DNA from 4 places in the Pseudomonas sp. JL27(2026) genome. Region 1 is predicted to be linked to each of the others. Evidence: predicted binding sites of a transcription regulator. Region 1 holds the regulator's gene; each other region holds the start of a gene.
The links. The regulator FliA, encoded in region 1, starts transcription of late flagellar genes. The targets are predictions, from matches to a motif close to CTAAAGTTTNNNNNNNNNNNGCCGNTAA.
Positions count from the first base shown of each region.

Region 1 (7,727 bases):
ATCTTGGTTTTCACCACGTCCATGCCCACGCCACGACCGGACACGTCGGAGATCTCGGTCTTGGTCGAGAACCCTGGGGCGAAAATCAGGTTGTAGCACTCGGTGTCGCTCAGGCGGTCGGCAGCATCCTTGTCCATCACGCCGCGTTTTACCGCGATGGCGCGCAGGACGTTCGGGTCCATGCCTTTACCGTCATCGGAAATCGACAGCAGGATGTGATCACCCTCCTGCTCGGCCGCCAGGATGACCTTGCCGCCACGGGACTTGCCCGAAGCTTCGCGCTCTTCCGGCGACTCGATACCGTGGTCGACCGCGTTGCGCACCAAGTGGACCAACGGGTCGGCCAGGGCCTCGACGAGGTTCTTGTCGAGGTCGGTTTCTTCGCCGACCAGCTCCAGGTTGATCTCTTTCTTGAGCTGGCGCGCCAGGTCACGAACCAGGCGCGGGAAGCGCCCGAAGACCTTCTTGATCGGCTGCATCCGGGTCTTCATGACCGCGGTTTGCAAGTCGGCGGTGACCACGTCGAGGTTCGACACAGCCTTGGACATGGCTTCGTCACCGCTGTTGAGGCCCAGACGGACCAAGCGGTTACGCACCAGTACCAACTCGCCGACCATGTTCATGATTTCATCGAGCCGTGCGGTATCGACGCGCACGGTGGTCTCGGCTTCACTGGTCGGTTTTTCCGGTGGCGGCGTCGCAGCAGCACGAGCCGGAGCCGGCGCTGGGGCCGGAGCAGCGGCTTTCGCTGTTTCAGCCTTGGCTGGCGCAGCTTTGGCTTCTGGCGCCTTGGCCACCGGCTTTGGCGCGGCCTTGGCAACAGGTGCAGCCACTGCCGCCGTAGCCGAACCGGCCACTTCGGTGAACTTGCCTTTGCCGTGTAACTCGTCGAGCAGCGATTCGAACTCGTGATCGGAGATCAGGTCGCTGCCGGCTGCAGCCGCGGTCGGTGCCGCTTGTGCCGGAACCGAAGCAATGGCCGAGTCCAGCGCATCAACGGCAAAGGTGCCTTTGCCGTGCAACTGGTCGAGCAACGCTTCAAATTCGTCGTCGGTAATATCGGTATTGGCTGGCGTCGATGCAGGTGCCGCCGGCACTGCCGGTGCTACCACGGCATCCACCGCGAACTGACCTTTGCCATGCAGTTGGTCGAGCAAGGACTCGAACTCGGCATCGGTAATTTCATCACTGCCTGGCGCAGCAGCTTCTGCCGCAGCCGCTGGGGCTTCGGCCTGCTCCTTGACTGCATTCAGCGAGTCGAGCAGTTGTTCGAATTCGTTGTCGGTGATGTCGCCCGATTCGCTTTCAGCGACCGGTGCCTCAACCACTTCTTCGACCACGGGCGCAACCTCGGCCGAGGCCGGTTCGGCCAGGCGAGCCAATGCCGCCAGCAGCTCCGGCGTCGCTGCCGTGATCGGTGCACGCTCGCGGACTTCGCTGAACATGCTGTTCACCGCGTCGAGCGCTTCGAGAACCACGTCCATCAATTCCGAGTCGACGCGACGTTCACCCTTGCGCAGGATGTCGAACACGTTTTCGGCGATGTGACAGCACTCCACCAGCTCGTTGAGCTGGAGGAAGCCGGCGCCCCCTTTTACAGTGTGAAAACCGCGAAAAATTGCATTGAGCAAGTCCGCATCATCCGGTCGGCTTTCAAGCTCGACCAGCTGTTCGGACAGTTGCTCTAGAATTTCGCCGGCCTCAACCAGGAAATCCTGAAGGATCTCTTCATCGGCGCCGAAGCTCATTAATGGGGTGCTCCTACAGGTCTAAACCTAAAATCCAAGGCTGGAAAGCAAATCGTCCACATCGTCCTGACCGGACACAACGTCTTCACGTTTATCGGCATGAATCTGCGGACCTTCACCCTGCGTGAGATGTTTTTGTGGATCTTTTTCGGCCAACATCGCTTCGCGGTCATGTTCGATGCCTGCAAAGCGGTCGACTTGACTGGCCATCAGCACGAGTTTGAGCAGATTGCTTTCGACTTCGGTGACCAATTGGGTCACACGCTTGATGACTTGCCCGGTGAGGTCCTGGTAGTCCTGAGCCAGCAGAATGTCATTGAGGTTGTTCGACACGGTCTGAGTGTTCTCGACGCTGCGCGTCAGGAAACCGTCAACGCGCCTTGCCAGCTCACGAAATTCCTCGGCACCGACTTCACGCCGCATGAACCGGCCCCAGTCCGCACTCAAGGCCTGGGCATCAGTGCTCAGGCCATTGACCAGCGGGGTGCTGTTCTCGACCAGGTCCATGGTGCGATTGGCTGCGGCCTCGGTCAGCTTGACCACATAGGACAGGCGTTCGGTGGCATCCGTGATCTGCGACACTTCCTCGGCTTGAGGCATGTGCGGGTCAATCTGAAAATTGACGATCGCGCTGTGCAGCTCGCGAGTGAGCTTGCCAACTTCCTGGTACAGGCCGCGATCACGGGTCTGATTGAGCTCATGGATCAGTTGCACCGCGTCACCGAACTTGCCTTTTTCAAGGCTGTCGACCAGTTCGCGGGCATGTTTTTTCAGGGTCGATTCAAAATCGCCCTGTGAAGATTCGTTGTGCTCCATAGCTCCCCCGTGGCGGATGCATCAACCGATGCGTTCGAAGATTTTTTCGATCTTGTCTTTCAACGCCTGGGCCGTGAAGGGTTTGACCACATAGCCGTTAACGCCGGCCTGAGCCGCTTCGATGATCTGCTCGCGCTTGGCTTCAGCGGTCACCATCAGTACAGGCAGGTGCTTGAGCTTTTCATCGGCACGCACGTGACGCAGCAGATCGATACCGGTCATGCCAGGCATGTTCCAGTCTGTTACCAGAAAGTCGATGCTTCCGCTGTTGAGCACAGGGATGGCGGTAATGCCGTCGTCTGCCTCGACCGTGTTGGTGAACCCAAGGTCACGCAACAGGTTTTTTATGATCCGCCGCATCGTTGAGAAGTCATCAACGATGAGGATTTTCATGTTCTTGTCCAATTCGACCTCCAAGCAGTCTTAAACGCGCTCAGCACCTGAACGCGCCATTTCAATCAATCCGGCGTAACACTCAACGACTGTCTGGAGTACAACGGGCCGAGACCGGTTCAGCCTAAGCCGTACCAGCCTCGTTCGCAGCGCCCCACACGGCCTGTCAACGCGCTCGCCACTCCCCCAAACGCCCCCGCAAACGGGCCGCGCACTGGCTGTGTAACTGGCTGACCCGCGATTCGCTGACCCCCAGGACCTCACCGATTTCCTTGAGGTTCAGCTCTTCGTCGTAGTACAGCGCCAACACCAGTCGCTCACGCTCCGGCAAATTGGCAATCGCGTCCGCCAGCGCAGCCTGGAAACGTTCGTCTTCCAGGTCACGCGACGGCTCGAGATGAGCACTCGCGCCATCCTCATGCAGCCCTTCATGCTCGCCGTCCTGCAACAGATCGTCGAAGCTGAACAGCCGGCTGCCCAAGGTGTCGTTCAAAATCCCGTAATAATCATCGAGACTCAATTGGAGTTCGGCCGCAACCTCGTGATCTTTAGCGTCACGGCCGGTTTTAGCTTCAATCGAGCGAATTGCGTCGCTGACCATGCGGGTATTGCGGTGGACCGAACGCGGCGCCCAGTCCCCCTTGCGTACTTCATCGAGCATCGCCCCACGTATGCGGATACCCGCATACGTCTCGAAGCTTGCGCCTTTGCTTGCGTCGTACTTGGTCGACACTTCGAGCAAGCCGATCATCCCGGCCTGGATCAAATCCTCGACCTGGACACTGGCCGGCAGGCGAGCCAGCAGGTGATAGGCAATACGCTTGACCAGTGGCGCATAGCGCTCGATCAATTCGTACTGGGCGTCACGTGCCGACTTTTTGTAAAGGTTGTAACCGCTGGCTGTCATAGCACAGGTCCTGCCGTTTGTTGCACGAGACGCTCGACGAAAAACTCCAGGTGCCCGCGCGGGTTGGCAGGCAACGGCCAGGTATCGACCTTCTGTGCAATGGCCTTGAACGCCAGCGCGCACTTGGAACGCGGAAAGGCTTCATAGACCGCACGTTGCTTCTGCACTGCCTTGCGCACGCTCTCGTCGTAGGGAACGGCACCGACGTATTGTAAGGCGACGTCCAGGAAGCGGTCCGTGACCTTGGTCAACTTGGCGAACAGATTGCGGCCTTCTTGCGGGCTTTGCGCCATGTTGGCCAGCACGCGGAAGCGATTCATGCCGTAATCGCGGTTAAGCAGCTTGATCAGGGCATAGGCATCGGTGATCGAGGTCGGTTCATCGCAGACCACCAGCAAAACCTCTTGCGCGGCGCGGACAAAACTGACTACCGAGTCACCAATACCGGCAGCGGTGTCTATGACAAGCACGTCGAGGTTGTCGCCGATATCGCTGAAGGCCTGAATCAGGCCGGCATGCTGGGCAGGGCTCAGGTGAACCATGCTCTGGGTGCCGGAAGCTGCCGGAACGATACGAATACCGCCAGGCCCCTGCAATAACACGTCGCGCAGCTCACAACGGCCTTCGATGACGTCGGCCAAGGTATGTTTGGGTGTCAGCCCCAACAGGACGTCGACGTTCGCCAGACCCAGATCGGCATCCAGCAGCATGACGCGCCTGCCAAGCTCGGCGAGAGCCAGGGACAAGTTAACTGACACGTTAGTCTTCCCGACGCCACCTTTGCCGCCGGTCACCGCGATCACCTGTACGGGATGCATGCTGCCCATGTTCTTTCTTTACCTTGTCTTGCTTAGACGCGGGCTACATAACTGGCTGCGCGTTCACACTGGAACAATGCATGGCAGTCCGTCGATGTAGGTACAAATCTATTCATTAATACCTCAGCCAACCCGCTTGGTCGGGCTGTGGTAGAGATCAGCGAACATGTCAGCCATGGCTTCTTCGCTGGGTTCTTCCTGCATTTGCACACTGACGGCGCGGCTGACCAGTTGGTGGCGGCGCGGCAGGTGCAGGTCATCCGGGATACGCGGCCCATCCGTGAGATAGGCAACGGGCAATTCATGACTGATGGCCAGGCTCAACACTTCGCCCAGGCTTGCCGTTTCATCCAGTTTAGTCAGGATGCACCCGGCCAGCCCGCAGCGCTTGTAACTGTGATAAGCGGCGGTCAGTACCTGCTTCTGGCTGGTGGTAGCCAGAACCAGATAATTCTTCGACTTGATGCCACGCCCGTTCAGGCTTTCCAACTGCATGCGCAATGCCGGATCGCTGGCTTGCAGGCCGGCGGTATCGATCAACACCACACGCTTGCGCAGCAGCGGATCGAGGGCTTGCGCCAGGGACTGGCCCGGATCGACATGGGTCACGGAAACGTTGAGGATCCGGCCCAGGGTCTTGAGCTGTTCCTGCGCACCAATACGGTAGCTGTCCATGCTCACCAGCGCGATATTTTGCGCGCCGTACTTGAGCACATAACGGGCAGCCAGCTTGGCCAGGGTCGTGGTCTTGCCCATGCCGGCAGGGCCGACCATGGCAATCACGCCACCTTCTTCAAGCGGTTCGATTTCAGGCGTGCTGATCATCCGCGCCAGATGCGCCAGCAGCATGCGCCAGGCTTGGCGAGGCTCTTCGATTTCGGTAGTCAGCTCCAGCAAATCGCGGGACAACGGGCCGGAGAGACCAATACGTTGCAGGCGACGCCAGAGGTTGGCCTGGGCCGGACGGCTGCCTTGCAGTTGATTCCAGGCCAGGGAGCCGAGCTGGACTTCCAGCAACTCACGCAGGCCGTTTAGCTCGAAACGCATCGAGTCGAACGCGCGCGGATCAACGCCGGTGCTCGCCGCAGGGGCAGGCGCCGGACGCTTGGGTTCAGCGTAGGTCGGCTCAATCAGCGGCTCGGCCGCGGTCAGCGGCAAACCGGCGAACAACTGCCGATTGGTACTCGCGTCGCTGTCGCCACGCAGGCTCAGCTCGGCTTGAGCCGTGACAATGCGTGACTGGGTCTTGCGCAACTCGTCTTCGAGCTCGATGTTCGGCACACGCGGCGCCAGAGCCGACAGCTTGTAATCCAGGGCAGCCGTCAACTCGACACCACCGGCGATCCGGCGATTACCAATAATGGCGGCATCAGCGCCCAGCTCATCACGAACCAGTTTCATGGCCTGACGCATATCGGCGGCGAAAAAACGCTTAACTTGCATAAACCACTACCTCAGCCGTTGGGCCCTACTGTCGCAACGATGGTCACTTGCTTGTTGTCCGGGATTTCCTGGTACGCCAACACGTGCAAACCAGGAACCGCCAGACGTCCGAATCGCGAGAGCATGGCGCGAACCGGACCGGCTACCAGCAGAATCACTGGATGACCTTGCATCTCTTGTCGCTGCGCGGCTTCGATCAACGAACGCTGCAGCTTCTCTGCCATGCTTGGCTCCAGCAGAACGCCCTCTTCCGAGCCTTGTCCTGCCTTCTGCAGACTATTGAGCAATATTTGTTCCAACCTTGGCTCCAAGGTGATCACAGGCAGCTCAGACTCAGTGCCTACAATGCTTTGGACGATGGCGCGCGACACGCCGACGCGGACGGCGGCCACCAGCGCGGCGGTATCTTGACTCTTGGACGCGTTGTTCGCGATGGCTTCGGCGATGCTGCGAATGTCCCGCACCGGAACCTGTTCAGCCAACAACGCCTGCAAGACCTTGAGCAACTGCGACAGCGAGACAACTCCCGGCACCAGCTCTTCGGCGAGTTTGGGCGAGCTTTTGGCCAGCAACTGCATGAGTTGCTGGACTTCTTCGTGGCCGATCAGCTCACTGGAGTGCTTGTACAGAATCTGGTTGAGGTGGGTGGCCACCACGGTACTGGCGTCAACCACGGTATAACCGAGGGACTGGGCCTGGGCGCGTTGACTGATCTCGATCCACACCGCCTCCAGACCAAAGGCCGGATCCTTGGCGGTAATGCCGTTGAGCGTGCCGTAGACCTGGCCCGGGTTGATCGCCAGTTCGCGGTCCGGGTAAATCTCGGCCTCTGCCAGGATCACCCCCATCAAGGTCAGGCGATAAGCGCTTGGCGCAAGGTCAAGGTTGTCGCGGATGTGCACGGTCGGCATCAGGAAGCCCAGATCCTGGGAGAGCTTCTTGCGCACACCCTTGATCCGCGCCAGCAACTGGCCGCCCTGGTTACGGTCCACCAGGGGAATCAACCGGTAGCCGACCTCCAGGCCAATCATGTCGATCGGCGTGACGTCATCCCAGCCCAGCTCCTTGGTTTCCATGGCGCGGGCCGGCGAAGGCAGCAGTTCCTGCTGACGCTGAACCTCGGCCAATGCCTGAACCTTGACGGTGTTTTGTTTTTTCCAGAACAGGTACGCGGCCCCGCCAGCTACCGCCGCCATGCTCAGGAAGGAAAAGTGCGGCATGCCGGGCACCAGCCCCATGACCGCCATCAGACCGGCCGCCACCGCCAGCGCCTTGGGCGAAGCGAACATCTGCCGATTGATCTGCTTGCCCATGTCTTCCGAACCAGAAGCACGGGTCACCATGATCGCCGCAGCGGTCGACAGCAACAGTGATGGCAATTGCGCCACCAAACCGTCACCGATGGTCAGCAAGGCGTAAACCTTGCCCGCATCGCCGAAAGTCATGTTGTGCTGGAAAATACCGACCGCCATGCCGCCGATCAGGTTGATGAACAGGATCAGCAGGCCCGCGATGGCGTCACCGCGAACGAACTTGCTGGCACCGTCCATCGAACCGTAGAACTCAGCCTCCTGGGCCACTTCCATACGGCGCAGCTTGGCC
Region 1 covers NZ_CM167794.1:1,774,212-1,781,938, reverse strand. The annotation lists gene AC1Z1G_RS08000 (chemotaxis protein CheA) at 1-1,748, opposite strand, end outside; gene AC1Z1G_RS07995 (protein phosphatase CheZ) at 1,776-2,564, opposite strand; gene AC1Z1G_RS07990 (chemotaxis response regulator CheY) at 2,586-2,957, opposite strand; gene fliA (RNA polymerase sigma factor FliA) at 3,124-3,864, opposite strand; gene fleN (flagellar synthesis regulator FleN) at 3,861-4,691, opposite strand; gene flhF (flagellar biosynthesis GTPase FlhF) at 4,806-6,125, opposite strand; gene flhA (flagellar biosynthesis protein FlhA) at 6,137-7,727, opposite strand, start outside.

Region 2 (7,727 bases), 1.0 Mb from region 1:
GTTCAAGGTCGACAAGGAGCTGTTTCTCGGGCACGTCGACCGCCCGGGTATCGGGCCCGCGCCGTATTTGGCGCGGGCCCAGTGGATCATCATGCAAACGCCCTACCCGCTTGGCGCCGAGGAACTGCAAGGCTTGCTGCAACGCTCTCACCAGCTGGTGGTGAGCAAGTTGCCCAAACGTGTCCAGGCCGGGTTGCTGCTATAACGCGAACGCGCCGGACAGCCGTCTCTGGCTACCAGGAAAACAGGCTGGCGCCGAGGAACAACTGGTCGACCCAAAACACCTGGTGCAGCAGCACGATGATCCAGAACACCAGTTGAAACGAGACTTTGCGGGTTTTGTGCCGGAACAGTTGCTGGGCGAGCAATGCGCCCGGCCAGCCACCGGCAAACTCGACGGCATGCAGGACCTTTTCCGGGGTGCGCCATTGATCGGCGCGGGCCTGGCGTTTGTCGTTCCAGTACAGGAAAAACGCCAACAGGCTGACCACGCCATAGGCAGCCAGCGGGATCGGCGAAATCCCGCGAAGCCACAATGACGCCGAGCCGAACAACGGCAATGCACACAGCACCAGGAAAACCAGCACCTTGAGACGCGGGTACTGAACCCCGCGCCCATTGCGTTGCTCGATCATGGCTTGGCCGCTGACCAGTCGACCCAGCCAAACTGCCAGGTCGCCAGAATCAGCAAGCCGAAGGCGATCCGATACCAGGCAAATGCCGCATAGCTGTGGCTGGCAATGAACTTGAGCAAGCCCTTGACCGCGATCATCGCGAAGATGAACGCCGTGACAAAACCGATGGCGAATACCGGCAGGTCTGCTGCCTGGAACAGGTCGCGGTACTTGTAGCCAGAGTAAACCGCGGCCCCGACCATGGTCGGCATGGCCAGGAAGAACGAGAACTCGGTCGCGGTCTTGCGGGACAAGCCAAACAACAACCCGCCGATAATGGTCGAACCGGAGCGCGAAGTACCGGGAATCATCGCAAGGCACTGGGCGAAGCCGACTTTCAGAGCGTCTTTCCAGGTGATCTCATCGACCGTTTCAGCATGCACCGTATGCTGACGACGCTCTGCCCAGAGCATGATGATGCCGCCCACCACCAGTGCACTGGCGACCGTGATCGGGTTAAACAGGTATTTGTGGATCAGGTCGGCAAAAATCACCCCCAATACCACGGCCGGCAGGAACGCGATCAGTAGGTTGACGGTAAAACGCTGAGCCGTGCGCTGGGTCGGCAAACCCGTGACGACGTCGAGGATCTTGCGGCGAAACTCCCAGACCACGGCCAGAATGGCGCCCAGTTGGATGATGATGTTGAACGCCATTGCCCGTTCGCCACCGAAGTTAAGCAAATCGGCAACGATAATCTGGTGTCCGGTGCTGGAAATCGGCAAGAACTCGGTCAGCCCTTCCACAATGCCAAGAATCAATGCCTGTGCGGCGGTCCAAAGATCCATCAATCCCCCATGAAGCTATGCCCCCAGGCACGCCCCTTTCGATATTTTTTATAACGTTCACTGCGCTCAGCGTAGTTCATTCGAGCCGCGCAAGGATCAACAGAAAACCGTCAAAATTCCGTGAAAAATCAGCGTTAATTCAGGTTTTCCCATGCGGGGCCGAGATCCTATCAGACACGCCCGAATAACGCTGCCGCGTTATTGGACTTGAGTAGGGTTGGCGTCACGCCCAAAGCGTGATTGGATGCTGGCGCTCGTTTATGACAAGAAAAAGAACACGGAGTAACAACCTATGAATAGCTTGCGCAGTGTGTCGATCAGCCGTCGGTTATGGCTCATCCTGATTGTGGCTGTGCTGATGCTATTGACCTTGGGCGTGTTGATGCTCAAACAGATCCACGACGACTTGTATCAGGCCAAGGCACAGAAAACCCAGCATGTGGTGCAGACCGCCAGTGGCATCCTGGCTTACTACCATGACCTGGAGACCGCCGGCACGCTGACCCGTGAAGCCGCGCAAAAACAGGCCCTGACGGTGGTTCGCGGCTTGCGGTATGACCAGAGCGACTATTTCTGGATCAACGACCTGACACCCGTCATGGTCATGCACCCGGCCAACCCGAAACTCGAAGGCCAGAACCTGTCGGCCATCAGGGACCCGGACGGCTTTGCAGTGTTCAATGAAATGGTCTCCATCGCCAAGGCCAAAGGCGCCGGCATGGTCGACTATCGCTGGCCGAAACCGGGTGCCAATGCCCCGGTGCAGAAAACCTCCTATGTGAAACTCTTCGAACCCTGGGGCTGGATCATCGGTTCCGGGGTGTACATCGATGACATGCAGGCCGAATTCAATGGCCAGGTCTGGGAAGCCGCGCTGATGGGGCTGGCGATTGCCCTGATCATGGCGCTGTCGGTGATTCTGATCGCCCGCAGCATCGTGCGCCCCTTGCAGGAAGCCGTGAATGCCATGGCCAACATCGCCAGCGGTGAAAGCGACCTGACGCGCAGCCTCGACACCCACGGCCAGGATGAAGTGACCCAACTGGCCCGACACTTCAACGCCTTCACCGCCAAGTTGCGCCTGGTCGTCAGCCAGCTACAGGTCAGTGCCGGTGCTCTGGGGCAGTCGTCGAACGAGCTGGGTAACGACGCGACGCAAGCCCAGCAGCGCAGCCAGCAGCAATCCCAACAAATGGAACTGGTGGCGACCGCCATCAACGAAGTCACCTACGGCGTGCAGGACGTGGCCAAGAACGCCGAGAAGGCGGCCAGCGAAATGCGCGACGCTGAAGCTCAAGCCCAACAGGGCCAGGTAAACATCGACAACAGCTTGCAGCAGATCGACCAGCTCTCGGGCACCATCGACCAGGCTGTCGAGGTCATTCGCACCCTGGCTGCCGAAAGCACGCAAATCGGCAGCGTCCTGGAAGTGATCCGCTCGATTGCCGAACAAACCAACCTGCTGGCGCTCAACGCCGCCATTGAAGCCGCCCGCGCCGGTGAACAGGGTCGCGGCTTTGCGGTGGTCGCCGACGAGGTTCGCCTGCTGGCGCAACGCACGCAGAAATCCACGGCCGAAATTCAGTCGATGATCGAGCGCCTGCAAAATCATTCGGAAGCGGCCGTCAAAGTGATTGGCGACAGCAGCCGCGCGTCGCAATTGACCATCGAACAGGCCGGCCTGGCCGGCGCCAGCCTGAATGCCATCGGCCAGGCATTGCGTAACCTCAATGGGCTGAACGCCTCGATTGCCAGCGCGACACTGCAACAGGCCCACGTGGTCGAAGACATTAACCAGAACGTCACGCAGGCAGCCGGGCTGTCCCACAGCACCGCAATGGCAGCGGAGCAGTCGAGCATCGCCAGCGGGCACCTCAAGGAACTCAGCGTTCAACTGAACGAGTTGCTCAAACAGTTCCGCGTCTGAGCGCCCTTCCCCATGACCGCTGTGCAGGCGGCCATGGGGAATCTTTCGCTGCCTGAGACCCCCTCGCCATACGCCCCGCCTGCGTTACAATCCGCACCCTCTTCGACTTCCCCCAAGGAACCACCATGTCCGGGCTTGAACTGTTTGCCGCTGCACTCGGCGTGATCGCCGTCTGGCTGACAGTCAAACAGAACCCCTGGTGCTGGCCGATCGGGCTGGTGATGGTGTTGCTCTACAGCTGGATTTTCTTCGAGGTCAAACTCTATTCAGACATGCTGTTGCAGGTGATCTATGCCGCACTGCAGCTGTATGGCTGGTGGCAATGGACCCGCGCCGGCAAAGCCCATCACGGGCGAGAAGTGACGTGGCTCGGCCGTACCGCCATGCTGCAAGGGCTGGCAGTCGGGGCCGTTGGCAGTCTGTTGCTCGGCGCGGCCATGGCCTTCTGGACCGACGCCGCCCAGCCCTGGCTGGACGCCGCCCTGACCGGTTTCAGCCTGGTGGCGCAACTGTGGATGGCGCAAAAACGCGTGCAATGTTGGCCATTGTGGATCGCCGTCGATGTGATCTTCGTCGGCCTGTTCATCTACAAAGGCCTGTACCTGACGGCCGCCCTTTACGGCTTGTTCACGCTGCTGGCCGTGCAAGGCTGGCGCGAATGGCAGGCCGATCCGGCGCTGCGCACATGAAAGTACTGGTCCTGACCGGTCCCGAGTCCAGCGGCAAGAGTTGGCTGGCCGCTGAATTACAGCAGCACTTTGGTGGGCTGCTGGTCGGCGAGTATGTGCGCTATTTCATCGAACAGAACCCCCGAGACACCTGCCTGGCCGACATCCCCGAGATCGCCCAGGGTCAATTGTCCCGGGAAGACGAAGCACGTGCCCAGGCCCCGGCGCTGCTGATCCTCGACACGCATCTGCTGAGCAACCTGCTCTGGAGCCAGACCCTGTTTGGCGACTGCCCCGCCTGGGTCGAGCAAGCCTTGCTGATGCGTCGCTATGACCTGCACCTGCTGCTGTCCCCGGAGCAGGTGGACTGGACCGACGATGGTCAACGGTGTCAGCCCGCACTGGCTGAGCGCCAGGCATTCTTTCAAGCCACTCACGCCTGGCTTGAGCAGCATCAGCAGGTTTTCCAGGTGATTGAGGGCGACTGGCTGGCGCGACGCGAGCAAGCGTTTAGTGCCGTGGCACGGCTGCTGACCATTTAGCCCCAGTGTTCGGCACATTCAGCCGACGAAAACCGCCAATGTGTCCATTCCGGAAACACTCGGCCATGACTGAAAGGCCTATGCAAAGCCTCTTCATCGTACTGTCACACCGACTGTTAAAGGCTTGAAACACACCTCTGTAAACCGCTGATCTAGAGCATTGCGCCGCTTATGGCTCATTGCCTGACAAGCCAGCTGTATCACCCGTGATACAGCTGCAATGCGCCTACTCTGCTATTTACAGTTAACTCATTGATTCTCTGATAAAAATAAAAAGCGGCACAGCTTCTGCTCTCTCCTTCACAACGCTGACCAGGGCCAGCGTGTACAAGAAGAAGGAGTGCCGACGTGGCGACAATCAATAACAAAAGCTTTACCCGCCTCCTGCTGCTTGGATGTGCATTCAGTTCCGTCATCAGCCTGCCGGTGTTCGCAGACGGCAATGGTGTGATCGTCCTGCAACGTGACGTGCAACCGACGCCGATTGGTAGATCACGTGACAAAGACCCCTACCCCAACACCGTCAACGCCAACCCATCGGCCCGCGTTGTTCAAACCACCGGCTCCGAACTCAATGATGGCGAATTTGCTGGCGTCAGCAGCGGCTCAAGCATTATCAACAGAAATGTGGTCCCCAATGGTAATGGCAACGCCGGTCTGAACTCACTGACCAATCCCAACGGGATGCCCGGCATGAGCGCCGGTCACGGCGGCGGCAGCGGCGGTGAGATCTCGGGAACCATCAACCGCTCCATCAGCGCCGGCCTTTCTCCGCTGACCAATATAGGGGGCAAATAAGATGAACCGGTCCCTTCTATTTATAGCGCTGCTGGGTTGCGCCTCCGTCATGGCTGACTCAGGTGTAAACGTTGTCAACAACGCGACCCTCGATAATTCCGCAGCGCAATACAAAGGCAACATGATGATCAACCAGGCCGCTGGCGACCAGCAACAGCAGGTCAACAGCCGCGCCATCGCCATCGGCACCGAGGCCCAGGCCACCGGCAGCCTGAAGCAGAAGCTGACAACACCCGCCGACCCTTCGATGAATGCGACCAGTTCAATTGGCGGCAACTCGTTCAGCAACGGCAACGGGGCACTGGGTGTCAACCAGGCCGCCGGGGCCAACAACCAGATGATCAATGCCATGCGGATCAGCATCAGTGCTCAACCGCAGAGCATCGACGACAGCGCCCTGTCCCAACAGAACGTGGCGTTGTTACCAAACTCAGGAGCAACTGGCACTTCGCAAGGCAGCCGCCAGGTCGTTACCAGCGACCAGGCCTTCACCGGCAGCCGAGGAGTGATTCAGGTGAACCAGAGTGCCGGGGTGGGGAACCGAATGGCTAACACCCTGAGCATCCGGGTCGCAGACTGACCCAACCGAAGTGCAATTAGAAAGTACCAATACTTAACCAACTAATAAGCACGGAGAAACACCATGAAACCTACAATGGCTCTCAAACCACTGGTCTTTGCCCTGGCCTCCGTCATGGCAATAGCGGCACAAGCCGGCGGTACCGATAACGGCCGTCACCACCAGGACCATCACAGGCATGACGGCCCAACCTGGGAACAGAAACTTTCAATCAACTCTGGCGCTAGCGCCTATGTTGGGGACGAGCAAACCAGCGAGGACAACTCGGTGCGCAACCAGGCCACCGAAAACACTGCCAAGGCTGACAACTCCCTGAACGGTTCCAACGGCAACATGGGCGCTAACGTGGCGGCCGGTGACGGCAACCAACAAGACAACGCCGCAGCTATTGCTACCGCTGATGAAAGCTTCATCTTCGGTTCTGCTGATGCACAGTCCTACGCGAATCAGTACAACACCGATAACACCGTCAAAAATCACTCCACTAAAAATAACGCCACGCTCAACAGCACTGGTAACGGCGGCTCCGGCAACATTGGCATCAACGTGACTGCCGGCGACTTCAACCAACAGAAAAACAACCTGGCTATTGCCGTGTCTGGTGGGCGTGTTGCAACAGCATCCGCCAGTGCCAACCAATACTCCGGCGGTCTGGATGTGAGCAACAAAGCTGACCGTACCTACAAAACAGACACGCTGCGCAGCACCTTCTATGCGGCTGGCAAATACGAAGGCGACGGCAAAGGGTATGTCGAAGATAAAGACAACCACGGTGGCTATGGTGGCGACGACAGAAATGGAGGCAACAAAGGCGACAAGCTGACCTTCCACGAAGAAGGGAACTTCCAACTGGCTGGCTATGCCACCTGGCAAGTGCTGACCAAAGATGGCTGGAAAAACCCAGTGGTCAACAACGCCAGCATGACCAACTCGATGAATGGCTTCTCGGGTAACGGCGGTGCCAACGTTTCAGCAGGCTCGGGCAACCAACAAAGCAACTCGCTGTCCATCGCTGCTGGTTGCAAAGCCTGCCAAGGCGGCAACACTTTCTAACTGCGATGATCAAGAAGCCCCGGAAACGGGGCTTTTCTACAGTCCCCACAAGGCGGATCGACCATGCGAGTTGCTGCCCTCACCTTCCTGCTTAGCCTGGCCGGCCTGACTCAGGCCGCACAGATGCCCGTCTCGATTCTTCCCGGCGGCGTTACTGTCTACAAGCATGTGCAAAGTATTCGTGAGCGCAAATTCAGCGACCTGATCGAACAAAAAACCGACTTCAGCTGCGGCGCTGCCGCACTGGCAACGGTGTTACGCCAAGCCTACTGGCTCGACGTCGATGAGGAGCACATCATCAAAGGCATGCTGGTCAAGGCAGACCAGAACCTTGTTCGTACTCAAGGTTTCTCCATGCTGGACATGAAGCGCTACATAGAAAGCATCGGCATGCGTGCCCGGGGCTACCGGATCCCTCCCGAAAAACTGGAGGCTGTGACGATTCCGGTCGTGGTCCTGATAGACATTCGTGGTTACAAGCACTTCGTGGTGTTGCAGCGCGCACAAAAAGACTGGGTCTACGTTGGCGACCCGGTACTAGGCCATAAACGCTACTCCCACGAGGACTTTGTCAAAGGCTGGAACGGCATTGTGTTTGCGATTATCGGACCCGGTTACGACAAGGGCAATGCCTTGCTCGACCCGCCCGAACCGTTGACTGCACGAAACAAACTCAATGGTTTCAATCCCGTCAATG
Region 2 covers NZ_CM167794.1:2,807,628-2,815,354, reverse strand. The annotation lists gene AC1Z1G_RS12775 (MmcQ/YjbR family DNA-binding protein) at 1-205, shown strand, start outside; gene AC1Z1G_RS12770 (DUF1294 domain-containing protein) at 234-635, opposite strand; gene AC1Z1G_RS12765 (undecaprenyl-diphosphate phosphatase) at 632-1,462, opposite strand; gene AC1Z1G_RS12760 (methyl-accepting chemotaxis protein) at 1,755-3,389, shown strand; gene pnuC (nicotinamide riboside transporter PnuC) at 3,515-4,078, shown strand; gene AC1Z1G_RS12750 (AAA family ATPase) at 4,075-4,599, shown strand; gene AC1Z1G_RS12745 (hypothetical protein) at 4,948-5,397, shown strand; gene AC1Z1G_RS12740 (adhesin) at 5,399-5,977, shown strand; gene AC1Z1G_RS12735 (heme utilization protein) at 6,041-7,030, shown strand; gene AC1Z1G_RS12730 (C39 family peptidase) at 7,094-7,727, shown strand, end outside.
Region 2: AC1Z1G_RS12760 (methyl-accepting chemotaxis protein) is a predicted target of FliA. The motif match lies at 1,601-1,628, and genes of this name have one in related genera.

Region 3 (7,727 bases), 1.3 Mb from region 1:
GGGTGTGATGTGCAAATGGTGCTTGATTACGACGCAAACGGGACCGAATGCCTACAGGTCCGTACAGACGGTGATGCCGAAGCGGTACGCCAGCGCTTGATGAGCAACACGTCTATTTCGATTGCGGTAAACACTTCGCTGTTGCGACTGAGCGTTCAGTCGGTTCCAAAGTCTTCATTTGAACGAAACCTGCACAGCGGGAAGTCGCCGCTGATGATTGATTTGAGAAAACTTCAAAACGTCATTTAACACTTTCGCTGTATTCAATCATTCAGCGTCCTATTAAATAGAATAAGACTCACACCATGATTTATTCACTTGAACAACTTGCCTTGTATGCCCGAACACGTTCGTTATTTTATGCTTCGCACTTCATTAACGTGCCCGAAGTTGGTTTTAAACTTGAAGACTTGCCCTTGATCGATACCGGCACATTCTGGAACGACAGCCAGAACCTGGACACGTGGCCCGTACTGACAGATACCCCGCACGATGCACTGATTTTCAAAACCGGTGGTTCGACCAGCCAGGGAAAACGGGTGGTGTACACCCATGACGAATGGCAACAGATGGTACGCACGTTCGGTCAAGGTCTGGCGGCGCAGTTGACCGCTGGCGACCGGGTGGCCAACCTGTTTTTTGCCGGGGACCTGTACGCCGGTTTTCTGTTTATTCACGCGTCCCTGGCACATGTCGGCATCCCTGTCGCCGAGTTCCCCTTTACCGGCGAGGTCGACCCGACAACCCTCGCGCAGGCCATAGGCGAACATCGCATCAATGTGCTCGCGGGTGTTCCCGCGCAGTTACTGCGATTCGCCGCCTGGCTTGCGGAGCAGCAGCTCATCCTGCCGCAGGTCACGACGGTGTTGTATGGCGGCGAAAGCCTGTTCGCGGCGCAGTTGCCGATCCTTGAGCGGGTGTTCCCCAATGCCCGCATCGCCTCGGTGGGGTACGCCTGCGTCGATGCCGGACTGGTGGGGGCCAGCACCCGCGATTGCGGGCTGGGTGAACACCGTGCCTTTGATGGACACACACTCGTAGAGATTGTCGACGAGCAGACCGGTGAAGTGATTGATGAATGTGATCGCGCCGGCCTGCTGGTGATCAGCAACCTGACACGCCGGCTCATGCCGATGCTGCGCTACCCGGTCGGTGACCGTGCCTGCTGGCGTGAACCCTCGGGGAGCGCCCGACGCAAATTCGCCTTACAGGGCCGTAGCGCACTGAGCCAACGGGTGCGTGTCGGGATCGCCACGCTGTTTGCAAAAGAAATCAGCGACATCGTTCAACGACTGACGGGAAGCCTGCAATGGCAAGTGGTCATCCAGAGCGATGGCCACAAGGACCGCATCACCTTGAAATGGGCCGGGGACACAGACACCACGCCTGCCCTCGATCTGGCCTTGCGGGACACGCTGATCAATCACGACCCGGCGATCAGCCGGATGGTCGGCGATGCTCAGCTCGAGGTTCAAGTGCAGCGTTGTTCGGCGACCGCCTTGCAGCTTCACCCTCGTAGCGGCAAACACTTGCCGTTTCTGGACCTGCGCCAATACACCGTTCAACCGCCCGGGCTTATGCCATGAACACATTCAGGCTACGACGCTTGCGGCACGCGGATGCGGTGCCGGTGAGTGAATTGTTCCGTCAGGTCTACGGCCAGCGCTATGTGCAACCCGACGTGTACTTGCCCAGCATGATCAGCCAGCACAATGCGAGCGGTCACTGGTACTCACTGCTGGCGGTGGATGGCGATACGGTGGTCGGCCATGCCGCGCTGTGTCGCGACCCACTGGACCCGGCTCACGCGGAGCTGGCGTTGATCCTGGTACACCCCGACGCGCAAGGCCGACACATGGCGACCCGACTCGGGCGCGAACTGCTGCGCCGGTCATCTCGATTGGGGCTGGAAATCATCTCGATCAAACAAGTCACCAGCCATCCGTTTACCCAGAAAATGGCCCGCGCCCTCGGGTTTCACAGCACCGGGCTGCTGCCCGACTACGTGCCCTCGCCCTTCGGCAACCCGCATCAGGAAACCATCGTGCTGGGCTATGTGATGGTCAATGGACATACCCGGCCACTTCCGCCCTTGCACTGGGGCGATCGCTATCAGGCGTTGGGTAACTTGTTGACCGAGGCATTCGGGGCCCGCACAACGTTTACGCCACTGCCAGCCAAACCGTTGCAGGTTCGTCAGCACCATGAGCGAATTGAGCTGACCCTCCAGGGCCTGGACTCACAGATAATCGATCAACTGTGGCGGTTGCCTGAACATTGGCTGGTTTCTCTCAGGCTTGAGCTTTCCCGGCGATTGAGCCAACACCTTGAGGCACTGTCATTGGCAGGCTTTGTGTTTACCGGCCTGATGCCCGCAGGCCAAGGCTGGCTCGCGCTGTTGCATCGAGGCGCCAGACGCCAGCCGCTGAACCTGTACTGCCCGCACATGCAACGGCTGCATGACGACGTACAAGCGGTTGCGGTACGCCGGGAGACGCATCAGGCTCCGTCAGCCGCCTGAATCCGGGCGACAAGACGTGATGGAATTGCTTGTGTCCACGGGCCCGAAGCGGGCCCGTGGCAGGAGCATCAAACGACGCTTTTCACGCCTTTGGTGTTCGGTGGTGCAGTGGTGCCATTGCCCTTGCCGTACTCGAACAGGTTCTGCAGTACGTAAATGGCTTTCTTGTACTCGGGAATCAGACCGTTGGCGTACTTGTTGCCCTTGAGGTTGTTGTTCTGGATGGTGTCCAGTTGCGTGGCGAAGTACTCCAGCGCGTTGAATTTTTCGTCTTCTTTCTGGATGCCGAAACGGTCGAACTTGTCACCCGCATTCATCAGCGTCAGGTACGTCACATCGCTGATCAGGCCTTGTCCTTTCAAAAAGGCACTCATGCTGCCCAGTTGCTTGGGGGTGACGTTCTGCGGATCGAAACCCTTGATGTTTCTATGCAGCTTCTGGGCGTCCATCTTGGCGGTGTCCAGCGCTGCCGGATTGGTGCCCACCAACGCCAGCATCTGCCGGACCTTGGCGCTCTGGCTGACCTTTTTCCCCGAATTCGGGCTTTCACGAACCAATAGGCCGGCCTTGCTGGTCCAACCTCCAACGTTACCGATGGTCATGACCAGGCTCCTGTTTTTTGCATGTGGAAGACACAAGTCATTCGGTGCTGACATCCCTGTTGGGTGCGCATGAAAAATCCTTGTTGAGTCGATGTATGTGCCCAAGTATCGGCAGGGCACCGACCCTCTCCAACAAATATTTCCGCTTTTTACAATTTTCGTACATTTACGATACAAATCCCAAGACCCCAGGTTTTGCTAGCTAAAACAATTGTTTAACACGCTATGAAAAGCACCTGAATATCCTTTGTAACGGGTTACATACGATTCGCTGAGCGGCTTTTTCCAGCGTTCCAGCCTCGTGACCAACCGGTCGTCTGCAAGTCATCAAATCTTGTACGTTCGTACTAAAGCCATGCTTTGCGAGGCCGATAACTTCTCAAAGCTGCGACACGTCAAGCGTCGAATAACAAGAACGCTCCACAAGGACAGGCCCATGCCCGCATTGCGCACGATTCAAGCCCGCTACACCTCGTTTCTGGTCCTGTTCATCCTGGTGCTGTTCGGGTTGACCGTGGCAGGCATCAGCCAGTTGGTCGCCCCCAAGCTGCGCCACACCGAAGAACAAGTGGCGCTGAACCGCATTGGCGAAGTGGCGCAACAGATCCAGGGCGAACTGAACAAGGTTCAGGCCCAGCAACGCACCATCACCCAAACCATTCCACTGCTCGACAGCGCGACCATCGACACGGTGCTGCCGGGGCTGGTGGATCAATATGGCGAGCTGAAGGTGTTCGGCGGCGGTATCTGGCCGTTGCCCGGCCAGCGTGAGGCCGGACGCAACAAGTTCAGCACCTTCTGGCACCGCAATGCCTCGGGCCAGTTGGCGGTCAACACGTTCTGGAACAGTGACGCCGCGCCCAACTACTACGACCAGGCCTGGTACAAGGGCGGCATGCAAACGCCCCGCGGCCAATGCGCCTGGGCTGCCGCCTATAAAGATGACGCCAGTGCCGAACCGCGCACCAACTGCGCCATGGCGATCACCCGCAACGGCGTGCCGTACGGGGTGTCGACCATCGACGTGACCCTGGGCTTCTTTAACGACCTGATCGCGCGCAAGGAAAAAGACCTGGGCGCCGAGATGCTGATCGTCGAAGCCGACGGCAAGATCATCAGTAACAGTTCGCGCATCAGCGGCCCAATCGTGCTGAAAAACATCAGCGACCTCACCGCCAGTTCACCGTTTGCCGCTCAGGTGAAGACCGGGCTGGCGCGCCGCGACACCGCCCTGCAACGGGTCGAGTTCGACAATCAAGGCGTGGCGAGTACCTTCTTCATGCGCCCTATAGAAGGCACGCCGTGGTTCCTCGCCACCGCCTTGCCGACCCAACTGATTACCGCCCAGCGTGACGACGTGCTCGGCACCCTGAGCCTGCTGCAGATCCCGATGGTGATCCTGTTGGTGCTGTTGCAGATGTATGCCATTCGCCAATTGATCCAGCGCATGACCGCCCTGAAAGCCAACATCGATGCGCTGTCGACCGGCGACGCCGACCTGACCCGACGCATCACCATCCGCGCCGAAGATGAACTGGGCGCCATCGGTCACTCGGTCAATACGTTTATCGCCTACCTGCAAAGCATGATCGGCGAAGTGACCCAAGCTACCGGCGCCATGGCCACAAGCCTGGAAAAACTCCAGCAGACGTCGGCCCAGACCAACCAGATTCTGGTGCGCCACGCCTCGGAAACCGACCAGACCGTCACCGCCATCACCGAAATGAGTTCCACCGCCGACAGCGTTGCCGAGAATGCCGCCGAAACGGCTGCCTTCACCCAGCGCGCCAACGAACACGCCGACCGCTCGCGAGTGGTGGTCGGGGAAGCGTCCAGCAGCGTGATTGCCCTGATCGATGAAGTCGCCAGCGCCACGCACAAGGTCGAAAGCATGCAGCAGGATGCCCAGCGTATTACCGAAATCCTCGGGGTGATCGGGGCGATTGCCGGGCAAACCAACCTGCTGGCGTTGAACGCAGCGATTGAAGCGGCTCGGGCCGGTGAACAGGGGCGCGGTTTTGCGGTGGTTGCCGACGAGGTCCGCGCCCTCGCCGCCCGCACCCAGGACAGCACCTCGCAAATCAACGAAATGCTCAGCCGCCTGACCCAAGGTGTCAGCTCCTCGGTGACCGCCATGGAAAACACCCAGGCCAGTTGCCAATCCGCTGCCGACGCCACGGCGCGGGTGAACGCCGGGCTGGATGAAATGGCCGGCTCCGTCAGCCACATCAACAGCCTGAGCACCCAGATCGCCACGGCCGCCGAACAACAGAGCGCAGTGACCGAGGAGATCAACCGCAGCATGGTACAGATCCGCCACATGGTTGATGAGTTGGTGCAAAGCGGCCACGCCACCGAGCTCAATACCCGTCAATTGCTGGAGGCCAACGGTCGGGTCAGTTCGATCATGGGGCGCTTCAAGGTGCGTTGAGCCTGCGCCTGACAAATCTGTAATCCGCGCCTCAGTTTCCTGACAGCGCGCACGGCATAAGGTCCCCTCATTCCTGAATCATCAGGCCTGAGGGGACTTTTTCGTTATGCACGTCACACCTTCAAGACGCACCTTCATCAAGGGCCTGGCTGCCGGCAGCCTGCTGGCCGGGGTCGGGCTGTGGCACCCGCCCGCGTGGGCGCTCAAAGGCACGGGCCAGCAGTTGGCGTTGCGCGGCACCGGGTTTGACTTGTGGATCGGCGAATCACTGGTCAATTTTACCGGCGCAGCACGTACTGCGATGACCATCAACGGCGGCCTGCCCGGGCCGTTGTTGCGCTGGCGTGAAGGCGACACGGTGACGATCCGGGTACGCAACCGCTTGCAACAAGACACCTCGATCCATTGGCACGGGATCATCCTGCCGGCCAACATGGACGGCGTCCCAGGCTTGAGCTTTCAGGGCATCGCCCCGGACGGCCTCTACGAGTACCGCTTCACGGTCCGGCAAAATGGCACTTACTGGTATCACAGCCACTCCGGCCTCCAGGAACAGGCTGGGGTGTATGGCCCGCTGGTCATTGACGCTCGCGAGCCCGAGCCCTTCCAGTACGACCGCGACTACGTGGTGATGCTCAGCGATTGGAGCGACCAGGCGCCCGACCAGTTGATGCGCACCCTGAAAAAACAATCCGACTACTACAACCGCCACAAGCGCACGGTTGGCGACTTCATTGCAGACGTCAGCCGCGACGGCTGGAGCGCCACCGTCGCCAACCGCACGATGTGGGCTGAAATGAACATGAGCCCTACAGACCTGGCCGACGTCAGCGGCCAGACCTACACCTACCTGATGAACGGCCAGACGCCCGCGAGCAACTGGACCGGCCTGTTCAAGCCTGGCGAAAAACTGCGGCTGCGGCTGATCAACGGCTCGGCCATGAGTTACTTCGACCTGCGCATCCCCGGCCTGAAAATGACCGTGGTCGCGGCCGACGGGCAGTACGTGCAGCCCGTGAGCGTCGATGAACTGCGCATTGCGGTTGCCGAAACGTACGACGTGATTGTCGAACCGGGTAGTCAAGCTGCCTACACCCTGTTCGCCCAGGCCATGGACCGCAGCGGCTACGCTCGCGGCACGTTGAGCCTGAGCGAAGGCTTGCAGGCAGCGATACCCGCGCTCGACCCACGCCCGTTGATCAGCATGGCCGACATGGGCATGGACCACGGGGGCATGAGCGCCATGCCGGGCATGGATCACAGCAGCATGGCGGCCATGGGCGGCTCGATGCAGGCCCACCCGGCGTCCGAAACCGACAACCCGCTGGTGGACATGCAGACCATGAGCCCCAGCGCAAAACTCGGCGACCCCGGCATCGGCCTGCGGGACAACGGTCGACGCGTGCTCACCTATGCCGACCTCAAAAGCACCTTCGCCGACCCGGATGGCCGCGAGCCTTCGCGCACCATCGAGCTGCACCTCACCGGGCACATGGAGAAATTCGCCTGGTCGTTTGACGGCATCAAGTTCAGCGACGCCGGCCCCTTGCGCCTGACTTACGGCGAGCGGCTGCGCATCACCCTGGTCAACGACACCATGATGACCCACCCGATTCACCTGCACGGCATGTGGAGTGACCTGGAGGACGAAAACGGCCGTTTCCAGGTGCGCAAACACACCATTGACATGCCGCCCGGCACCCGCCGCAGTTACCGGGTCACGGCCGATGCCCTCGGGCGTTGGGCCTATCACTGCCACTTGCTGTACCACATGGAGATGGGGATGTTTCGTGAAGTGCGCGTGGATGAACCGGGGAGCCCGTCATGAACCGTCATCTGTTGCTTACCGCTGCGCTGGGGCTCTACATGACGTCGGCGCAGGCTGGCGAAACCATGGACCATTCCAGCATGGGGCATGCGCCAATGCCCGGTATGGACCACAGCCAGATGAGTGGCATGGATCACTCGGCAATGGCGCCGTCAGAGAGCCGCATGCCGATTCCAGCGCTCACCGACGCCGACCGTCGCGCTGCATTCCCGCCGGTGTCCGGGCATGGCGTGCACGACAAGGCGATCAACAGCTTTCTGCTGGTCGATCAATTGGAGTATCAGGACGCTCGTTCGGGCAGTGCTTTGAATTGGGACATCAGTGGCTGGATCGGCGGTGACATCG
Region 3 covers NZ_CM167794.1:3,113,704-3,121,430, forward strand. The annotation lists gene AC1Z1G_RS14045 (acyl-CoA reductase) at 1-249, shown strand, start outside; gene AC1Z1G_RS14050 (AMP-binding protein) at 306-1,586, shown strand; gene AC1Z1G_RS14055 (GNAT family N-acetyltransferase) at 1,583-2,521, shown strand; gene AC1Z1G_RS14060 (hypothetical protein) at 2,590-3,123, opposite strand; gene AC1Z1G_RS14065 (methyl-accepting chemotaxis protein) at 3,560-5,554, shown strand; gene AC1Z1G_RS14070 (copper resistance system multicopper oxidase) at 5,661-7,382, shown strand; gene AC1Z1G_RS14075 (copper resistance protein B) at 7,379-7,727, shown strand, end outside.
Region 3: AC1Z1G_RS14065 (methyl-accepting chemotaxis protein) is a predicted target of FliA. The motif match lies at 3,471-3,498, and genes of this name have one in related genera.

Region 4 (7,727 bases), 1.1 Mb from region 1:
GGGCAATCACAGTACCTGTGGCGAGGGAGCTTGCTCCCGCTGGAGTGCGAAGCGCTCCCCTGCATTGTTTCAGTCACACCGCACTCACAGGCTTTACGACTGCTGCGCCGCCGAGCGGGAGCAAGCTCCCTCGCCACAAAAACGCCGCTGTATCAGAACTTGATGAAATGCTTGCGGTAGTGCTGCAGCTCGGCGATGGATTCGCGAATGTCGTCCAGCGCCAGGTGCGTGCTGCCTTTCTTGAAGCTGTCACGCACGTCCGGCGCCCAGCGTGCAGCCAGCTCCTTGAGGGTCGAGACGTCCAGGTTGCGGTAGTGGAAATAGCTTTCCAGCGATTTCATGTGCGTATAAAGGAAGCGGCGGTCCTGGCAAATGCTGTTGCCACAGATCGGCGATTTGCCCTTGGGCACCCACTGCTCCAGGAACGCGATGGTTTCGGCTTCGGCTTCAGCCATGCTGATGCGGCTGTCGCGCACGCGCTGGGTCAGGCCCGAACCGCCGTGTTGACGGGTGTTCCACTCGTCCATGCCGGCAAGGATCTCATCGCTGTGGTGAATCGCGATCACCGGGCCTTCGGCCAGGGTGTTGAGGTTGCTGTCGGTGACAATGGTGGCCATCTCGATGATGACGTCGGTGTCAGGGTTCAGACCGGTCATTTCCAGATCGATCCAAATCAGGTTCTGCGGGTTTTGCATGTGTCGGCTCCTTAGGCGGTGTTGCGCAGTTTAGCCTAGAGGACTCGCAGGGCGTGCTAAACTCGCGGCCGTTTTACCTAATCGCTGCATTATCGACACGGAACACCCATGGCCAAACGCCAACTCAATCGTCGTCAAAACTGGCGCATCGAAAAGATTCAGGGCGAGCGCGCTGCCCGCGCCGCCAAACGCGAATCCTCTGCCGTGGAAGCACTCGAGGGCGGTGACCTTGGCCCCGAGCAAACGGGGCTGGTGATTGCGCACTTCGGTGTGCAGGTCGAGGTTGAAGCCCGCGACGGCGAACTCGCCGGCCAGGTGTTCCGCTGCCACTTGCGGGCCAACCTGCCTGCGCTGGTGACTGGCGACCAGGTGGTCTGGCGTGCCGGCAACCAGGGCATCGGGGTGATCGTTGCACAATTGCCGCGCAACACCGAGCTGTGCCGTCCCGACAGCCGGGGCCAGCTCAAGCCCGTGGCCGCCAACGTCGACATGATCGTGATTGTCTTCGCCCCACTGCCCGAGCCCCACGCCAACCTGATCGACCGCTACCTGGTCGCCGCCGAACACGCAGGTATCCGCCCGTTGCTGCTGCTCAACAAGTTCGACCTGATCGACGAGCAGAACGCACCGGCGCTGAATGCCTTGCTGGCGGTGTACCGCACACTCGGCTACCCGGTGCTGGAAGTCTCGGCGCACCACGGCAATGGCATGGAGAAACTGCAAGAGCAGCTCGACGGGCGCATCAGTGTGTTTGTCGGCCAGTCCGGCGTGGGCAAGTCGTCGCTGGTCAACAGCCTGCTGCCGGAAGTCGAAACCCGCGTCGGCCCGCTGTCCGAGTTGTCCGGCCAGGGCACTCACACCACGACCACAGCGCGCCTGTTCCACTTCCCGGGCGGCGGTGAACTGATCGACTCCCCGGGGATTCGTGAGTTCGGTTTGGGCCACGTCAGCCGTTCCGACGTCGAGGCCGGCTTCATCGAATTCAACGACCTGATCGGCACCTGCCGCTTCCGCGACTGCAAGCACGACCGTGAACCCGGCTGCGCCCTGCTCAAGGCACTGGAAGACGGTCGCGTGCAACAACAGCGCATGAACAGCTACCGCTCGATCATCGCCAGCCTGCCCGAAACCAGCTACTAAGCTGTACCCCGCAGAGACAAAAAAGCCGCGATGATCGCGGCTTTTTTGTGGGTCACGGCTTGGGTGGTTCAGCCGGTTTGGCGGCATCACCCGCTTTCGGCGTCGGGTCGTCGAACAGGTTCAAGCGTTCGCGCAACTCATGGGCCGGCAACGGTTGCTGGTCGGCCGGCAGCGCGTTCGGATCGGCCGGCACTTCACCCGGGGCGCCTTGGCCCTGAGTCGGTGCTGGTTGCGGCTGCGCACCTTGCTCACCTTCGATGGCGCGCTGGGCTTTCTTCGTCAATACAACGATGTCGATACGGCGGTTGACCGGGTTGAACGGGTTTTCGCGGTCGAACAACACCGACGAAGCGTAACCCACCACCCGTGCCACTTGCTGGTCCGGATAGCTGCCTGCAACCAGCGCACGGCGAGCGGCGTTGGCACGGTTGGCCGAGAGCTCCCAGTTACCGAAATCACCGGTGCCCGAGTACGGCTTGGCGTCCGTGTGCCCGCTGATACTGATCTTGTTCGGCACCGCTTTAATGGTGTCGGCCATGGCCAGCAGGATGTCTTCGAAATACGGCTTCAAACGCGCCGAGCCTGAGTCGAACATCGGCCGGTTTTCGGAATCGATGATCTGGATGCGCAAGCCATCCGGCGTGATTTCGAACAGGATCTGATCCTTGAACTTCTGCAACTGCGGGTTTTCTTCAACCTTGTTCTGCAACTCTTGCAGCAACAGTTCGAGGCGCTCCTTCTCGACCTGTTCGGCCATGCCTTCTACCTGCTCGGCATCGATCGTCACTTTATCAGGCTGCGGCTGCGACTTGACCTCTGGGTTGAGGGTGGTCTCCGGCGCCAGCGTGGGCGTACCGCCCAGGTCGATGATGAACGGCGTGCCGCTTTCGGAGAAGCCGATCGGGTCCTTGAAGTAACCGGCGATGGCGATCTTCTGTTCCGGGGTGGCCGTGGACAGCAGCCACAGCACCAGGAAGAACGCCATCATCGCTGTCGCGAAGTCCGCGAAGGCGATTTTCCAGGCGCCCCCGTGATGCCCGCCAGCAATGCGCTTGACGCGCTTGATGATAATCGGCTGATTGTTTTCCATGCTTAGCGACCGCGAACCGCTTGTTCCAGCTCGGCGAAGCTAGGACGATGCGCCGGGTACAGCACTTTACGCCCGAACTCGACGGCCAGCGATGGAGGCATGCCTGAAGCCGAGGCGACCAGCGAGGCCTTGATGGCTTCGTAGACGTTCAGCTCTTCCTTGGCATCGTGCGCCAGCGAGTGAGCCAGCGGACCGAAGAAACCGTAGGCCGCGAGAATACCGAAGAACGTACCCACCAGTGCCGCACCCACGTGCAGGCCGATGGACTTCTGGTCACCTTCACCCAGCGAAGCCATGGTCACGACGATACCCAGTACCGCCGCCACGATACCGAAGCCCGGCATGGCGTCCGCGATACCGTTGACCGCGTGGGACGGGTGCTCCAGGTCTTCCTTGAGGCTGTAGAGTTCCATGTCGAACAGGCCTTCAAGTTCATGGGGAGCCATGTTGCCGGACGACATGATGCGCAGGTAATCACAGATGAACGCAGTCATGCGTTCGTCTTTGAGCACGGCCGGGTACTTGGCGAAAATCGGGCTGGCGGCGGCGTCTTCAATGTCGCCTTCAATCGCCATCATGCCTTCGCGGCGGCTCTTGTTAAGGATCTCGTAGATCAGGCCCAGCACTTCCAGGTAGAACGTGTGGGTGAAACGCGAACTGAACATGCTCAAGGATTTCTTGAGTACGTGCATCGTCATGTAGCCGGGGTTGGCCTGAAGGAAAGCACCCAGGGCTGCACCACCGATGATCATCACCTCGAAAGGCTGAATCAGGGCGGCAATCTTGCCGTGGGAAAGCACGTATCCGCCGAGCACGCTCGCGAATACGACAATGATGCCGATAATTTTAGCCATAGGTAGGAGAGTACTTACTGAGTCGGGTTCAAGGTCATATTCGGAAGTTAAAAAATCTCTTCTTCTACTTATCGGCAAAACTGCGCCAGACTATAGCCAGTTAAGGCGAAAAGCCAATTTGGCCCATAGCGGGCGTGTTGAAATCAAAAGTGATCGCGCCCAGCCATGGTTAATGAAACGAGCGTCCCACCTCAAAAACCGACCACTCTTCAAGGTTGGGTCCAACTCCTGGACCACGTCACTCTTCCCGTTCCCCAGGCCAGCCATGACCGGGTCTGCAAAGCCATCGCCGACAACCGCAGTTCGCTGCGCGATATCGCCGACCTGATGCAAGACAGTCCGGCCCTGGCCTTGAGCGTGATTCGCGAAGCCAACCACCATACCCACGGCAGCATGACCGGCCCGGCAGAGAACCTCGAAGTCGCGATTACGCGCCTCGGTTTGAAACGCACGGAAGAATTGCTCGCCCGCCTGCCGGCGATGCCTGAAGAGCAAATACCGGTCGCCCTGCGTCAGCTCCAGCTCATCAGCCAGCATGCCACCCAACAAGCCAACGGCCTGTTCGCCAGTCGCCTGGCGCGGCTCTGGCAAGACATCCACTGGGGCAGCCTGCTGTTTCTGTCGCCGCTGTGGCCCATGGCGCTGACCCACCCGCACCTGCTCGAAGAATGGGAGCTGCGGGTCATTCACAAACACGAGTCGGCGGCCAAGGTCGAGCGGGAGCTGTTCGGCATCCATCTGCTGGAGCTGTGCCAGACGCTGGTCGAACTCTGGCGCTTGCCGATCTGGGTGCTGCAAGGGTATCGGTTGTTGCGCAGCGAACAGCGCGAACTGGTGAAAGTGCTGCGCATTGCCCGTGACGGCGATCACCCGTTGCGCCAGCAAAATCGTCTCGACGATGACCCGACCCTGCGGCGCTGGCTGAATCAACCGGCCAACACCGTGCTGCTGGCCAACGGTCTCGCGCTTTCAGCCCATCAGGCCTGGGACAGCCCACACAGCCAACGCTGGCAGTGGCTCACCAGTCTCTATCTGCAAATGCCGATGGACGATTTGCAACAACAACTGCACCAGCAAGCCGCACAAAGCGCCCGCCAGCACGACATGGCCGACCTCTGGCATCCGGCCGAAGCCTTGCTCTGGCCGTGGGGCACGCACCACCTGCATCGCGGCCAACTGCCCGCGCCGCCACCCACCACCGAAAGCCTGGCCAAGTGGCGCAAGCAATGCGCTGAGCTACTGGTAGAACCGAGCCCGTTCAGCAACGCGATGCACCTGACCCTGGCTGCTCGCGATGCGTTGGCGGCGTGCGGTATGCGTCGGGTGATGCTGCTGATGGCCGACCGCAATCTGGCCAACCTGCGGGCACATCAAACCTATGGCCTGCCCAAGGAATGCGCGAACCTGAACCTGGTGGTCAGCCAGAGCACCGTGCTGCAACGCCTGCTTGCACAACAAGCCCAGGTGCGCCTGACGCCGGCCAACAACGCACAGTTTTCCGCGCTGCTGCCCAACAGCCTGCGCGGACTGTTCGGCGGCGATCACCTGCTGCTGCGTTCCGTGGCCAGCAATGGCCGGGTGGTCATGCTGATCGTTGCCGATCAGGGCGGCGGACCTTTTTCGGACCTGACCGTGCAAGCCTTCGGTAAAACCGCACAATGCATCGAAAAGGCCCTGCATAGCTTTACCAACCGCGGCCGTTAACGCCGCGCTTGAGCTACAATCCTCCCCTTTGTGCTCTGGAGACCTCACATGTCTGACTTCTCTGGCTTGGCGCTGGTGATCGAGCCGAGCGACCTGCTCGCCCGTCTGGACGCCCGCGAACTGATTCTGGTCGACCTGACCAGCAGCGCCCGCTACGCTGCGGGCCACATCCCCGGCGCGCACTTCGTTGACCCCAAACGCACCCAACTGGGCCAGGCGCCCGCGCCAGGACTGCTGCCGCCTCAAGCGGCGCTGGAAACCCTGTTCGGCGAACTGGGGCACAACAAGGACGCGGTCTACGTGGTCTATGACGACGAAGGCGGTGGCTGGGCCGGGCGCTTCATCTGGTTGCTGGATGTCATCGGCCACCACCGCTACCACTACGTCGACGGCGGCCTCCCGGCCTGGCTGGCGGACGGTTTGCCTGTCTCGACCGAGGTCCCGGCAGCCGTCGGCGGCCCGGTTGCGCTGACCCTGCATGACGAACCCACCGCCACCCGCGAATACCTGCAAAGCCGTCTCGGTGCCGCTGACCTGGCGATCTGGGACGCCCGCGGGCCGCTGGAGTATTCCGGCGAGAAGGTACTGGCAGCCAAGGGTGGCCACATCCCCGGCGCGGTCAATTTCGAATGGACCGCCGGCATGGACCCGTCCCGCAGCCTGCGCATTCGCACAGACATGCCGCAGATCCTCGAGTCGCTCGGGATCAGCAAAGACAAAGAAGTGATTACCCACTGCCAGACTCATCACCGCTCTGGCTTCACCTATCTGGTGGCCAAGGCCCTCGGTTATCCGCGGGTCAAGGGCTACGCCGGCTCCTGGGGCGAATGGGGCAACCACCCCGACACGCCCGTCGAGATTCAAGGTTCTTAAGGACAGTTAATGAAAAAGCGTTTGTTTATCCTCAGCCAATATCTGTTGCCCCATCACCTGCTGTCGCGTCTGGCCGGCTGCATTGCCGAATGCCGCGTGCGCTGGTTCAAGAATGCCTTTACCGCCTGGTTCGCCAAGCGTTATCAGGTGGACATGTCCCAGGCATTGGTCGAAGACCTGACCGCTTACGAGCACTTCAACGCGTTCTTCACTCGCGCCTTGAAAGACGGCGCACGCCCACTGGACCAAACACCAGGCGCGATCCTCAGCCCGGCCGACGGCGCCGTCAGCCAACTCGGCCCGATCGAACACGGCCGCGTGTTCCAGGCAAAGGGCCACAGTTTCAGCGTGCTGGAATTGCTGGGCGGTGACGCGGCGAACGCCGCCCCTTTCATGGGCGGCGATTTCGCCACCATTTACCTGTCGCCCAAGGACTACCACCGCGTGCACATGCCGCTGGCTGGCACCCTGCGCGAGATGGTCTACATCCCGGGCCGGATCTTCTCGGTCAACCAGACCACCGCCGAAAACGTTCCGGAGCTGTTCGCCCGCAACGAGCGCGTGGCGTGCATTTTCGACACCGAGCGCGGGCCGATGGCTGTGGTGCTGGTGGGTGCGATGATCGTTGCCTCGATCGAAACCGTCTGGGCCGGCTTGGTGACGCCACCCAAGCGCGAACTGAAAACCTTCCGCTACGACGAGGCCGCCCGCGCACCGATCTATCTGGAAAAAGGCGCCGAACTGGGCCGCTTCAAACTGGGTTCGACCGCCGTCGTCCTGTTTGGCCCAAATCAAGTGAAATGGGTCGAGGCACTGGCTGCCGGTTCACCGGTTGAAATGGGCCAAGGCATGGGCCTGCCAAACGCCTGACCTGAATAGAGAACTAATGTGGGAGCGGGCTTGCTCGCGAAAGCGGTGGATCAGACAACATTAATGTCGACTGACACGCCCTCTTCGCGAGCAAGCCCGCTCCCACAAAAACGCTCGGTGTTACAACTGACCGTCGCGGTCCCGCAAGCCCAGCAGATACAGCACACCATCCAGACCCAAGGTCGAAATCGCCTGTTTGGCCGATTGCTTGACCAGCGGCTTGGCACGGAACGCTACACCTAAACCTGCAATCGCCAGCATCGGCAAGTCGTTGGCTCCGTCGCCGACGGCAATCGTCTGCTCCAGACGCAAACCTTCCTTGTGTGCCAGTTCGCGCAGCAAATCTGCCTTACGCTGAGCATCGACAATCGGCTCGACCGCCACGCCCGTGACTTTGCCATCGACCACTTCCAGCTCATTGGCAAACACATAGTCGATGCCGAGCTTGGCTTGCAACTGCTTGGCAAAATAGGTGAAGCCGCCAGACAGGATCGCGGTTTT
Region 4 covers NZ_CM167794.1:630,033-637,759, reverse strand. The annotation lists gene orn (oligoribonuclease) at 153-695, opposite strand; gene rsgA (small ribosomal subunit biogenesis GTPase RsgA) at 804-1,835, shown strand; gene motB (flagellar motor protein MotB) at 1,888-2,925, opposite strand; gene motA (flagellar motor stator protein MotA) at 2,928-3,779, opposite strand; gene AC1Z1G_RS02840 (HDOD domain-containing protein) at 3,945-5,483, shown strand; gene rhdA (thiosulfate sulfurtransferase) at 5,532-6,356, shown strand; gene asd (archaetidylserine decarboxylase) at 6,366-7,226, shown strand; gene serB (phosphoserine phosphatase SerB) at 7,347-7,727, opposite strand, start outside.
Region 4: motA (flagellar motor stator protein MotA) is a predicted target of FliA. The motif match lies at 3,848-3,875, and genes of this name have one in related genera.